One region of the Shewanella sp. 10N.286.51.B2 genome, then DNA from elsewhere that is predicted to be linked to it. Evidence: predicted binding sites of a transcription regulator. Region 1 holds the regulator's gene; each other region holds the start of a gene.
The links. The regulator sigma-54, encoded in region 1, starts transcription at its own class of promoters, with help from an activator protein. The targets are predictions, from matches to a motif close to GTTGGCACGNNNNTNGNNT.
Positions count from the first base shown of each region.

Region 2: AB4140_RS05040 (DUF3192 domain-containing protein) is a predicted target of sigma-54. The motif match lies at 1,263-1,281, and genes of this name have one in related genera.
Region 3: fliE (flagellar hook-basal body complex protein FliE) is a predicted target of sigma-54. The motif match lies at 1,746-1,764, and genes of this name have one in related genera.
Region 4: flgA (flagellar basal body P-ring formation chaperone FlgA) is a predicted target of sigma-54. The motif match lies at 1,083-1,101, and genes of this name have one in related genera.

Region 1 covers NZ_JBFRKH010000014.1:151,028-154,171, reverse strand. Annotated here, with positions in the region: gene ptsN (PTS IIA-like nitrogen regulatory protein PtsN) at 1-64, opposite strand, end outside; gene hpf (ribosome hibernation promoting factor) at 67-354, opposite strand; gene AB4140_RS04255 (RNA polymerase factor sigma-54) at 378-1,862, opposite strand; gene lptB (LPS export ABC transporter ATP-binding protein) at 1,997-2,728, opposite strand; gene lptA (lipopolysaccharide transport periplasmic protein LptA) at 2,728-3,144, opposite strand, start outside.
Region 2 covers NZ_JBFRKH010000016.1:120,253-123,396, reverse strand. Annotated here, with positions in the region: gene AB4140_RS05050 (GNAT family N-acetyltransferase) at 1-400, opposite strand, end outside; gene AB4140_RS05045 (DUF2789 domain-containing protein) at 566-796, shown strand; gene AB4140_RS05040 (DUF3192 domain-containing protein) at 793-1,179, opposite strand; gene AB4140_RS05035 (hypothetical protein) at 1,371-1,703, shown strand; gene AB4140_RS05030 (Zn-ribbon-containing protein) at 1,748-2,521, shown strand; gene syd (SecY-interacting protein) at 2,661-3,144, opposite strand, start outside.
Region 3 covers NZ_JBFRKH010000042.1:6,014-9,157, forward strand. Annotated here, with positions in the region: gene AB4140_RS11355 (PAS domain-containing sensor histidine kinase) at 1-253, shown strand, start outside; gene AB4140_RS11360 (sigma-54-dependent transcriptional regulator) at 246-1,589, shown strand; gene fliE (flagellar hook-basal body complex protein FliE) at 1,818-2,159, shown strand; gene fliF (flagellar basal-body MS-ring/collar protein FliF) at 2,214-3,144, shown strand, end outside.
Region 4 covers NZ_JBFRKH010000060.1:34,769-37,912, reverse strand. Annotated here, with positions in the region: gene AB4140_RS16115 (chemotaxis protein CheV) at 10-930, opposite strand; gene flgA (flagellar basal body P-ring formation chaperone FlgA) at 1,250-1,957, shown strand; gene flgM (flagellar biosynthesis anti-sigma factor FlgM) at 2,030-2,362, shown strand; gene AB4140_RS16100 (flagella synthesis protein FlgN) at 2,437-2,862, shown strand; gene AB4140_RS16095 (LPP20 family lipoprotein) at 2,994-3,144, opposite strand, start outside.

The sequences.
Region 1 (3,144 bases):
TTTTCTTACTGCCCGGAGTGGCACAGGTAGTGCACGCCGGCTGCAGGATGGTACGAAGTTCCATCGTTAATGCTTAGTGAGTTTCTCTTTATGTTTAATTACCTGACGGTCTAGCTTATCTATCAGGGCGTCTATTGCCACATACATATCAGCGTTACGCGATACAGCAAACACTTCACCGCCTTTTAGGTGCAGTTTGGCTTCGGCAATCTGTTGTAGCTTTTGAACATCGAGCACAACGTGAACATTATTGATCTGTTCGAAGTGTCGTTCAAGCTTTGAAAATTTTGTTTGCACGTATTCCCGTAAAGATTGAGTTATTTCAATATGGTTTCCAGTCAGGTTAATTTGCATAGGTCATCCTCCAATAACAAAAGTTATAAGCTTTTGCGTTGGTTTGAGGGAGGGATGAGCATTGCCTCTCGATATTTGGCTATCGTACGTCGAGCAACGTTAATCCCTTGTTCAGCCAATAGTGTCGCCATTTTACTATCACTAAGAGGCTTTTTCGGGTTTTCTGCAGCTACGAGCTTTTTAATAAATGCGCGAATTGCTGTAGAAGAGCATTCTCCACCATCATCGGTACTTACATGGCTTGAGAAAAAATATTTTAGTTCAAAAAGTCCACGGGGGGTATGCATGTATTTTTGGGTCGTGACCCGTGAAATGGTCGACTCGTGCATTTCAACCGCTTCAGCAATATCATTGAGCACCATCGGCTTCATGGCTTCTTCACCGAACTCAAAGAAACCTTGCTGAAATTGTACGATACAGTTAGCCACTTTTAGTAAGGTTTCATTACGGCTATCGATGCTTTTGATAAACCATTTGGCTTCTTGTAAATGACCACGAATAAATTGGCTGTCAGCTTGGCTTGAACCGCCTTTGGCCATAGCTGCATATTGCTGATTAACGCCAATTTTAGGCATGTTATCGGGATTTAGCTCGACCACCCAGCGACCATTCTTTTTAAGTACAGTAACATCAGGAATGACGTACTCATCTTTAATGGGGGTAATTTGCAAGCCTGGACGTGGATTGAGCGTTTGAATAAATTCAATGGCTTCACGTAAATCATCTTCTTTAAGCTTGGTTTTACGCATCAGTAACCTAAAGTCACGACCGGCGATTAAATCAAGATGATCTTTAATCAGTAACTTAACATTATCTATGCAAGGAATTTCATTAGGGTATTGGCCTAATTGAATTAATAGACACTCACTTAAATCTCGCGCTGCAATGCCGACGGGATCGAAGTGTTGTACCCGTTTAAGTACAGCTTCAACTTCATCGAGTTCGATATCGTCAGTGCCTAAGGATTGCAAAATGTCTTCAACGCTCTGGGTGAGGTAACCGCGCTCATCAATGGCATCAATAATGGCGGTTGCAATCACCAAGTCATTTTCAGAAAAGGGAGTGAGGTTTTTTTGCCATTCAAGATGCTCATACAAGCCTTCACTGGTTTCGCCTTGAAACGGCATATCATTACCGCTCGATACTGCGCCAGAGCCAGAAGTCGGCGAGGCGGTATACACCTCATCCCATGTGGTATCCATAGGGAGTTCTTCAGGCATAGAATCTTTAGTGAGCGATTCAGTGGTATCAACCGTTGAGGTGTCTTTTTCTATGGTGACTTGGCTATTATCACTAAAATCGGTGTCAGTTTGCAGGGCGTTTTCTTTTACGGGCTCTTTGGCTTTAGTGAATTCGTCTTCAAGCTCTAATAGCGGGTTTGAATCAAGTGCTTGTTGAATTTCTTGCTGTAGCTCCAATGAGGAAAGTTGCAATAAGCGAATCGCTTGTTGCAACTGTGGGGTCATGGTTAAGTGTTGACCCATTTTGAGTTGGAGTGAGGCTTTCATGTACCGCTTGTCCCTAATTGAATTACATCATCGCGACGAACAGTGTGGGCGCTAGTTTATGATCCTAGAAAAATAGACTAGATTAAGGTTTGTTGTTGGCCGCGAATGCCATACTAAAAACTGAATAGTGCTAACTATAGCTTGAATTGTTCACCTAAGTATACCGACCTAACTTGCTGATTGACTAAGATCTCAGCAGGTGTTCCTTCAGCAATCAAGTTTCCGTGACTCACAATATATGCTCGCTCACACACATCAAGTGTTTCACGGACATTATGGTCGGTAATTAGCACCCCTAAACCACGGCTTTTAAGTTGTTGAATAATTTTCTTGATGTCGATTACTGAGATAGGATCTACCCCTGCAAAAGGTTCATCTAATAAAATAAACTTAGGATTTGCCGCTAATGCGCGTGCAATTTCAACTCGGCGACGCTCACCTCCCGATAACGCCATACCTTGGCTATCACGGATATGAGTTATGTTAAATTCTTCTAATAAATGTTCCAGTTCTTCAATGCGCTGCTCATTTGATAAGCTTTTGCGAGTTTGAAGCACTGCCATTATATTATCGTGTACTGTGAGCTTACGAAAAATACTGGCTTCTTGAGGTAAGTAGCCAATGCCTTTTCGGGCGCGCAAATGCATTGGATCTGCGGTTAAATCATCTTCATCGATCAGAATGCGGCCCTTATCACTTTTGACTAGGCCTACGACCATATAAAAGGTGGTGGTTTTACCCGCACCATTAGGGCCAAGTAAGCCAACAATTTGGCCGGTTTTTACCGTCAGGCTGACATCTTTTACTACCTGGCGACTTTTATAACTCTTAGCGAGATTTTCAGCGGTTAACGTAATTTGGGTCATTAGTCATTTTGCTCAGCTGCTGGGGCTGACAATGTCGCCTGCGCCTCAGCGTTAAGTGATTCAGTTACTTCGGGTGTTTCAGTTGAGTTCACAGCCTCTACAGCAGATAAATTGTTGTTTTCAATTATAGCTGGTGGCGTGTCATCACCGGGTTTAGCGCTGTCTGGTAAATGTGGTTGCTCATCTTTTTTCTTTTCAGAATCAATCAAGTCTGGGTGACTTTCTGGTTGAAAAATAGTGATAACCCGATCTTCACCAGTACCGGTGCTTTCAGCAATTAACTGCTGCTTTTCAATGTTGTAGCTAATTAGGTTACCAGTAACCTGGCTGCCAGCTTGGTCCAATTTAGCATTACCCGTTAAGGTTAAAATGCTAGTGGCAAGCTCATATTTAATTTCATCGGCACTGGCAGTACC
Region 2 (3,144 bases), on a different contig from region 1:
TACCGTATTGTTTACTCGGTAAACTTTCTAAGATGGTATGCTCTTTTTTAATAAATGCTTGGGTTGAACTCCAACCAGTGCCGAGTACCATTTTTAAACGCCAGTGCCAGTAACGACTTTCACCAAGAGGCACTTGATGGGTGATCACACAGGCGACACCGATGAGACGTTTGCCTTCAAACCAACCAATTAATGGTTGCTCTTGCTGCCATAACTCTGTGAGCTCTTCTCTGATTGCAGCCCGCAGTTTTTGTTCGTAATTGGCTTTATTAGCAGTGGCTAAAGCTTCAATAAAAAATGGATCATCATGATAGGCATTATAAATAATCGATGCTGCAACTCTTAGATCTTCCGCAGTCAAATAAACCGCTCTAGGTTGATCGTTAGTTTGTTCATCCAAAGACGGCGCAGCTTGAGTTTTCGGGGGCAAAGTGTTGTTTTCCATGATGTCACTCTTAACTAATCCAGTTGATAGTCTCAACTTAACAACTTTGAAACATATTGCAATTTAAATAGGGTCACCTAATCTTAGTAAAGTAATATCATTCATACATGGTGAAAGCTCATGGATACGACAACGACAACATTTGAACACTTATTTCAGCAATTAGGATTAAGTTCATCTAAGGAAGATATTAACCAGTTTATCGAACAACATAAACTGGCTAAAAATAGCACCATTGCACAGGCTGGATTTTGGTCAGAATCGCAAAGACACTTTATTGAAGAGGCCTTACATCAAGACGGCCAGTGGTCTGAATTAATAGACCAACTGGACGTTTTATTAAGAAATTAAATGTTTTGGTAAGCAGTTTCACCCCAACCCACTAATTTATTGTCACTTATTACAACTGGGGTACATTCACTTTTTGTGGTTTTGCCGTCACCTTTACTCCATTGAGTACGGTAGAAAAACACCTGAACCTCTTTCTTTGGACTTTCAGCGTCAGCTTGGGTCACATAAGCCTCACTGAAATCAGCCGTTCCCATCAAAATGGTGACTTGATCTTTTGCCATTCCGATTGAAAGTTTCGCTAAGTTATTACGATTAGTTTGTTGTTGTTTTTGCCAATATGAATCACTACGCTTACCTTCGTGATCGCCCACATTCAATACGCAACCAGTTAGTGAAGTCGCTGCTATAGCCATAATTAATGCTGCACCCAATTTTGCTTTCATAATACGTCCCTTTCAAATGGTTCTAATGTAATTTCTACTGAAACTGTTTTTCAGAGTAAGTTATACTGTTCTCAATACTGATTAAGCTAAAAGTGTGCCAAAAATTAAAGCCTTGATTTTATTCACCATTTAAAACCATGTCTCACTTTTTGAGTAATTTCACTACCGATATTTAAGGATTTTCACTAATTATGAGTCCAATTGAACAAGTCCTTGCGGCGGCAAAATCCATTGCTGTAGCAGGTCATACGCCAACATTAGCGTTAATAAAAGGTAAATTAGGTACGCGGATAGCCATGCCAACCCTTATTCAGGGGTTGCAGCAATTTAAAGCCATCCCCAAAGAGCAATGGCAAGACTTACCCGATTTAGCAGCCATGATACAGCCAGCTAATACTGAAACGGCTCAAGACCCATTAACGGCGCTAGAACAAAAATGGCAGGCTAAATTTGACGCTGTCGAAAGTGAATTTGCCCTAAAGATAGCAGCACTTGAAAAACGAATTGTACAATTAGAAAGTTAAGCACCACATCCTCAATACATTTAACCAGCTAAAAACGGAAAACCATGTTTGTCACTGAACTCAGATTTGAATGTTTCGCCGATACCACTATCACAGCGGCAGAAAAAGCCATTAATAACTTTCTAGAAGCACTCAGAGCCAATGGCCAAGTATTAGGACGAGAATTTGCTGTCGCATTTAATGAAGGTGAGTTTAAAGTCAGGCTATTAATACCTGAAAAAAACAGTTTATCAGCCCGTAACAACAGCCCATGGGTCAAGCAAGCATTAACTATGCTAACTGAAGCAAAGTTATTGGCGCCACGTGAAAAGTTTATCGGCCAAGATATCAATTCAGAGCAAAGTAATATCGACACTCCCAGCTGGCAGGTGCTTTACACCAGCTATGTACATATGTGCTCACCATTAAGAAGTGGCGACAACCTTCTCCCTATTCCGCTATATCAAATTCCAGCAAGCTTTAATGGCGACCATAAGCGAGTTATTCGCTGGCAAACAGAGTGGCAAGCTTGTGATGAACTGCAAATGGCGGCGGCAACCAAAGCTGAATTTGCAGCATTAGAAGAACTGACTAGTCATAAAAGTGATTTATTTAGACGAGGCTGGGATATCCGCGGCAGAATTGAATTTATTACCAAAATTCCGACTTACTATTATCTTTATCGCGTTGGTGGCGAAAGTTTACAGTCTGAAAAAAAACGAGCCTGTCCACGCTGTGGATCGAAACAGTGGTTATTGGATGAGCCATTATTGGATATGTTTCACTTCAGATGTGAGCCATGCAGAATTGTGTCGAATATCTCATGGGATCATCAGTAATAATTTCAAACGTTATTGTTCTGAAGTATCTAACATCGATCAGAACAGCTGCATCATTAACCTTCTTTTCAACAAAAAGCCTGACTTAATTAATCTATAAGTCAGGCTTTTTGGTTTATCGCAAATTAATAACGTTGATCTATGACTTTCGTCTCAATAAGTCATTCCACATCATTTTCATTCGCTGCCAAATCCCCGGATGTGGCACATGGCCATGATCTTCTTCTACAGGTTCAATTGCTGGTGTGACTCTTGGCGTTAGGCTATCGATAAACCCAGCTAGGCTATCAGCAAGCTTTTCATGGGGCTTATTGCCTGGCACTTCAATCCACACACTGCCATCTTCATTATCAACCGTTAGCATGTTATCGCCATCACCCAATACACCGATAAACCAGGTTGGTGCTTGTTTGAGTTTTTTCTTCATCATCAAGTGGCCAATGATATTTTGCTGCAAAGATTCAAAGTCTTGCTGATTCCAAACTTGCAGTAATTCGCCTTCACCCCAGTTTGAATCAAAATACAGTGATGCTGAAAAGAAGTGGCCGTAAAAATCATTGATATCATCATGCAGCTTAAGCTCTAAAGCATGTTCGACATTACTAAAGTCTGCGGTGCTTTTA
Region 3 (3,144 bases), on a different contig from region 1:
TAATATCGATGTGATTGATAACGGTAAGGGTTTATCAAAAGAGATGCAGCAACAAGTATTGGAGCCTTTTTTTACCACTAAAAGCCAAGGGACAGGCCTAGGCTTAGCGGTAGTGCAAACCGTGGTGAGAAATCATGGCGGCAGATTACAGGTGACATCGCAGCCGCACAAAGGCAGCTTAATTCGACTATCATTTCCTATGGCTAAAGACACGGAACAAGCCAAAAAAATAGTGGAGGGATCCCATGAGTGAAGCCAAGTTACTGTTAGTTGAAGATGATGCCGCGCTGCGTGAAGCCTTACTTGATACCTTGATGTTAGCCCAATATGACTGCGTTGATGTGGGCTCTGCAGAAGAGGCCATTATTGCCATGAAAACCACGACATTTGATATGGTTATTAGTGATGTGCAAATGGATGGTATTGGCGGGCTAGGGCTATTAAACTATTTACAGCAAAACCATAGTAAAGTCCCCATTTTATTAATGACTGCTTTTGCCACCATTGACAGTGCGGTTAGCGCCATAAAACTTGGTGCGGCGGATTATCTGGCTAAACCTTTTGCGCCTGAAGTGTTGTTAAATCAGGTATCTCGCTACTTACCCCTTAAACAAAATTTAGGTCAACCTGTGGTCGCCGATGACAAAAGCTTGGCGCTACTGAATATTGCCCAGCGGGTGGCAAGCTCTGATGCCTCAGTGATGATCATGGGGCCAAGTGGATCGGGCAAAGAAGTGCTAGCACGTTATATTCATCAGAACAGCCCTCGAGCAGAAAAACCTTTTATCGCCATTAATTGCGCAGCAATACCTGAAAATATGCTTGAAGCCACCTTATTTGGCTATGAAAAAGGCGCTTTTACAGGCGCTTATCAGGCATGCCCTGGAAAATTTGAACAGGCTCAAGGCGGCACCATATTGCTTGATGAAATTTCTGAGATGGAGCTAGGGCTGCAAGCCAAATTGTTGCGAGTACTGCAAGAGCGTGAAGTTGAGCGTTTAGGTGGCCGTAAAACCATAGCCCTTGATGTGAGGGTACTTGCCACTTCAAACCGTGATTTAAAGTCCATGGCAACATCGGGCGCATTTCGAGAAGATTTATATTACCGCATTAATGTATTTCCACTAACCTGGCCGGCATTAAACCAACGACCGGCTGATATTTTACCCTTAGCAAGGCACTTGCTGGTTAAGCATGCTAAGGCATTTAATGTCTCACCAGTGCCAGAGTTAGATGAGATAGCTTGTCGTCGTTTATTGGCTTATCGCTGGCCAGGTAATGTCCGTGAGCTGGATAATGTTATTCAGCGCACCTTGATACTGAATAATGGCGAGGAGATAACTGGCGCGGATATTATTCTTGAAGCTGAAGATGTTACTTTGAGCCCCAATGAGCAACCCGTGGCCGCTGCTGAAACGGACGGGCTTGGGGGCGAACTGCAGGCTCAAGAGCATGTGATTATTTTGGAAACCTTAAATCTATGTAATGGTAGCCGTAAAGACGTAGCTGAGAAGCTGGGAATTAGCGCCAGAACATTGCGCTATAAAATGGCTAAAATGCGTGACTTGGGTATTCAAGTCCCTGCTTAAATATCGACGTTTAGTTCATTTTTATACTTAACTCTAAATTCTAAAATATTAGCTTAACCGCTTTGATGTTACTAAAGCGGTTCTATTTTGTGTGTTTTTCACCCTTTCAAGTTGTTTTTAAGCTCTTTTCATGGGCTTAAGTGTATTTAAGCTATTGTTGGCATCCTACTTGCTAATTCTATTGTAACTGTTTTTAAGTCGTCAAATATCCGACGAATGGAGTTTACAATGCAGATTAGTTCAAATCCTTTTTTACAAGAAATGCAATCCTTAAAGGGTGAGATTTCGCCTAATCTTGGCTTACCTATTCAAGCGGATATGATTCAAAAAGTCGGTAATACTTCTGGTGCTGACTTTGGCCAATTGTTATCTCAAGCGGTTGGTGGCGTGGCTGATTTACAATCAAACTCAGCTAATTTAGCCACCCGATTAGAGATGGGTGATAGCACTGTGACCTTATCTGATACCGTGATTGCCCGTGAAAAAGCCGGGGTTGCATTTGAAGCAACGGTGCAAGTGAGAAACAAACTTGTAGAAGCGTATAAAGAAATTATGAGTATGCCTGTTTAGGCTTTTGTTAATAGTATTGTTGTTGATATTCTGGTATTGAAGTAGGTAAATATTGTGAGCACAGATCTAGTATTAGATTCAGATAAAGTCGATAGCACAGGGATTCAGCAGGAAAATAAACCTGGCTTGAAAAGCTCGTTTGGTAGTGCTGACTTTATGCGTCAAATCACTATGATATTGGCTTTAGCTGTATGTCTTGTGCTGGCAGTATTTATGATTATTTGGGCGCAAGAGCCTGAATATAGGCCGTTAGGGCAAATGGAAACTGCTGAAATGATCCAAGTATTGGACGTTTTAGATAAGAATAAAATTGCCTATAAAATCTCCGGCGATGTAGTCAGTATTCCTGAAAACAAATATCAAAATGTCAAACTGCTGCTGGGCCGTGCAGGCGTTGAAGCCAGTAGTCAACCAACCGATTATTTAAGCCAAGACAGCGGTTTTGGTGTTAGTCAGCGCATGGAGCAAGCCCGCCTTAAACAAAGCCAAGAAGTTAATTTAGCCAGAGTGATAGAAGAGCTAAAAAGTATTAGCCGCGCCAAAGTGATATTAGCTATTCCCAAAGAAAATGTGTTTGCCCGTAATAAATCTAAACCTAGCGCTACCGTAGTTGTGAGCGTTCGTCGTGGTAGCCTTGGCCAAGAAGAAATTGACTCTATCGTTGATATTGTCGCCTCAGCAGTACAAGGCTTAGAGCCAAGCCGGGTGACAGTGACCGATTCAAATGGCCGCCTGCTAAATTCAGGTAGCCAAGATGGCGCCTCCTCAAGAGCCCGCCGCGAGCTTGAATTAGTGCAGCATCAAGAAGCAGAATATCGTAACAAAATCGATTCGATATTAATGCCTATTCTAGGCCCTGAAAACTTCACTTCTCAAGTGGATGTCAACATGGACTTCACCGCGATTGAGCAAACCGCGAAACGATTTTCGCCTGATTTACCCGCTGTACGCAGTGAAATGACCATAGAGCGTAATTCAAGCGGTC
Region 4 (3,144 bases), on a different contig from region 1:
ATTGAATTATTATAAAATGAGATGTTTGTTGACCGCTGACGCTAACTCATCGGGATTAAACTTAGCGATAAAGTCGTTTGCGCCGACCTTTTCAACCATGGCCTGATTAAACACGCCACTTAATGAAGTATGCAGCACCACTTTAATATCTTTAAGTTTTGGATCGTCGCGAATTTCCGCCGTTAAGGTATAGCCATCCATTTCTGGCATTTCAATGTCTGAAATAATCAGTGGAATTTCATCGGCAACATTATCCATCTCAGTGGCAATCGCTTTTAATTTCTCTAAGGCATCTTTACCATCAATAGCGGTGTCAATTTGCAGGTTCAATGACGATAATGAACGGATAATTTGCTTACGAGCAACTGCAGAGTCATCAATCACCATAATATGGTAATGCTGCTCTTTATCAATGGTAATAGCATCACTGGCAGCTTGGCTTAATTCCGTTTTTACTGGTGATATTTCATCAAGAATTTTTTCAACATCTAAAATCTCAACCAATTCACCTTCGATTTCGGTTACTGCAGTTAAATAAGAGTTGCGCCCAGCCCCTTGTGGCGGTGGCATAATTGATTCCCAATTCATATTAATAATGCGCTCTACTGAGCTAACCAAAAAGCCCTGAATACTGCGGTTATACTCAGCAATAATGATGAAGCAATTTTCAGTCGATGCCAACGGACGGCCACCGGTTGCCGCACTTAAATCAATCACTGAAATAGTCGAGCCCCGAATGTGAGCAATGCCTTTAATCATTGGGCTTAAACGGGGTAACTTTGTCAGTGGCGGACACTGTAATACTTCTTTTACTTTAAAAACGTTGATACCGAAACGTTGGCGACCATTAAGTTTAAAAAGCAGTAACTCCAGTCTATTTTGGCCTACCAGTTGGGTACGTTTATTAACTGAATCAAGAATGCTCGACATAACCCTGCCTTGTTTTATGAATGCTTTCCCTAGTGGGATTTATTATTAGAGTTCACTGTTAATCAGTGTTTTAAAGCGACAGTAAAACCATTTTCGCAAATTGTAACACAGTAATTTATGCCAATTTGCTGGTTTAGCGCTTAAATTTAGCTATAGGCATAGTTTTTGCTTGATTGTGGTCACATCGCATTTAAGCGACGATTTCAATGAAAAAAGTCAAACTTCTGACAAAGATAACATTGAGAATGTTTAGCCTTATCATTGCTAATTAAAATTGAAGTTTAGAGGTAACCTGGCCAATCAAGCTAGTTAGAATATTATGAAGAAAAACATTCTACTATTGATCATTATTTTTTTATCTTTACCGGTTAACGCCAGTGAAGATGCCACCATAACTTACTCTCTATCGACCATTACTGAATTAGCTAAAGAGGTAGTAGCAAAAAAAATTGCTAAAAAGCCCAATGCGGTGATCAACATTAGCCCGCAAAATCTTGATGGCCGATTAACACCGCCAAGATGTTTGCCACCCATTAGTGTTGAAATGGCCAGTGACCGCGAAATTAGCCGCACCAACACAGTCAAAATTAGCTGTATCAGCCCTGATTATGACTACCCATGGCAAATGTTTATCTCGGTTAAAGTTGAGGTTATGTATCCAGTGGTGACAGCATTGGGAATTATTGAAAAAGGTGAGTTAATCACAGCAGATAATGTGGCAATTAACTATGTTGACCAACACAGTATCCGCGGGCAGTTTTTTTCTGAGATCTCACAATTACTCGGTACCCGCTCAAAAAGGCGTGTGTCAGCTAAAGCGCCTTTGCTAAACAATAATTTATGCTTTGTTTGCAAAGGAGATTCGGTATCTATTTATGCTAAAACAAACGCATTTGAAATAAAAACTGCCGGAGAAGCACTAAGAGATGGTAATATTGGCGATGCTATTAGAGTCAGAAATAGCAATTCTAACAGGCGATTAGATGTCATTGTCACAGGCGTTGGCGAAGTTGAAGTTAGAATGTAAAATATTCTAAAGTTTTTTCTGACAAGGCCGATAACCTGTTTGGAAAACCCTAACATTACGCTGGAGCCTCACATGGCAATTGATATTAACCATCTAAAAACAGCTTCTCATGCTCAGTTGCGCACCAATCGCGACGCAGGAGCAACAACGCAAACAGCTGACTCAGCGGCTAAGACCACGGCTGCCCCAGTAAAAACGGATTCGGTCAGTATTACTGCACAAGCGCAGCAGCTGCAGGGAGTGCAGAGTAATATGGCATCTTTACCAGAAGTTGACCAAAGCAAAGTTGATGCAATTAAATTAGCAATTTCAGAAGGTCGCTACAAAGTCGATCCTGAAAAGTTAGCTGCTAACATTGCTAGCTTTGAAGCTGATCTTGACGGATTAAATTTCGACCAAGAGTAACCTCATCGTTACTCTTGATATTATCGGCCACACATTACTTAACGGGTAATGTGGGTTTTAATAAAGAGTAACTTATGACTGAATTACTACAGCTGTTATCTTTTCAGCACGACACCTTGTCGTCGCTGAAATTACTTGTATCTGAAGAAAAATTAGCCCTTACTGAACGTGACGCAGATAAACTACTGTCACTGGCAAAAGACAAGGTTGACTGCCTAAACAACCTCAAACTTAATGATGAAAAGTTAGCCTCTCACCCAGAAAAAGCATTATTAAACGCTGAGCCAGAACTAATTGTTAAAGTCGAAGAAGCCAAAGCGATTCTAGACGAGTGCAAGGCCATCAATAGTCAAAATGCCAGCTTAATTGAGCTTAATATAGCCAGCCTTAATCGCTTCTCTCAAGCGCTGCAAATGAGCCGTAATGCATCAAGCCTGACCTATAATGACAAAGGCCGAACTTCAACGATTTCCTCTTTAGGGCAAAACCTTAAAGCATAATCGAGGCGGTAATTAACTGCCCTGCGAGTTGCTAGATTGTGTTTTAAAAACCAAAAAACCGCTCAAAGAGCGGTTTTTTTGTACTTCAGTTAAGTTAATTTAAATGACTGGATTTAAATAATTAAATTTAACTAAAAGTAAGTCACATGCTTAATCGTTCTAGGCCTATTTTGCTGCTGATATAGGCTCCATACCTGTGAAAAATCCAGTTCTAACTCAGTCACATACATATCACCAGCCGGATAGCTTTTGACCACTTTAGCGCCTTTAATCATGCCCGAG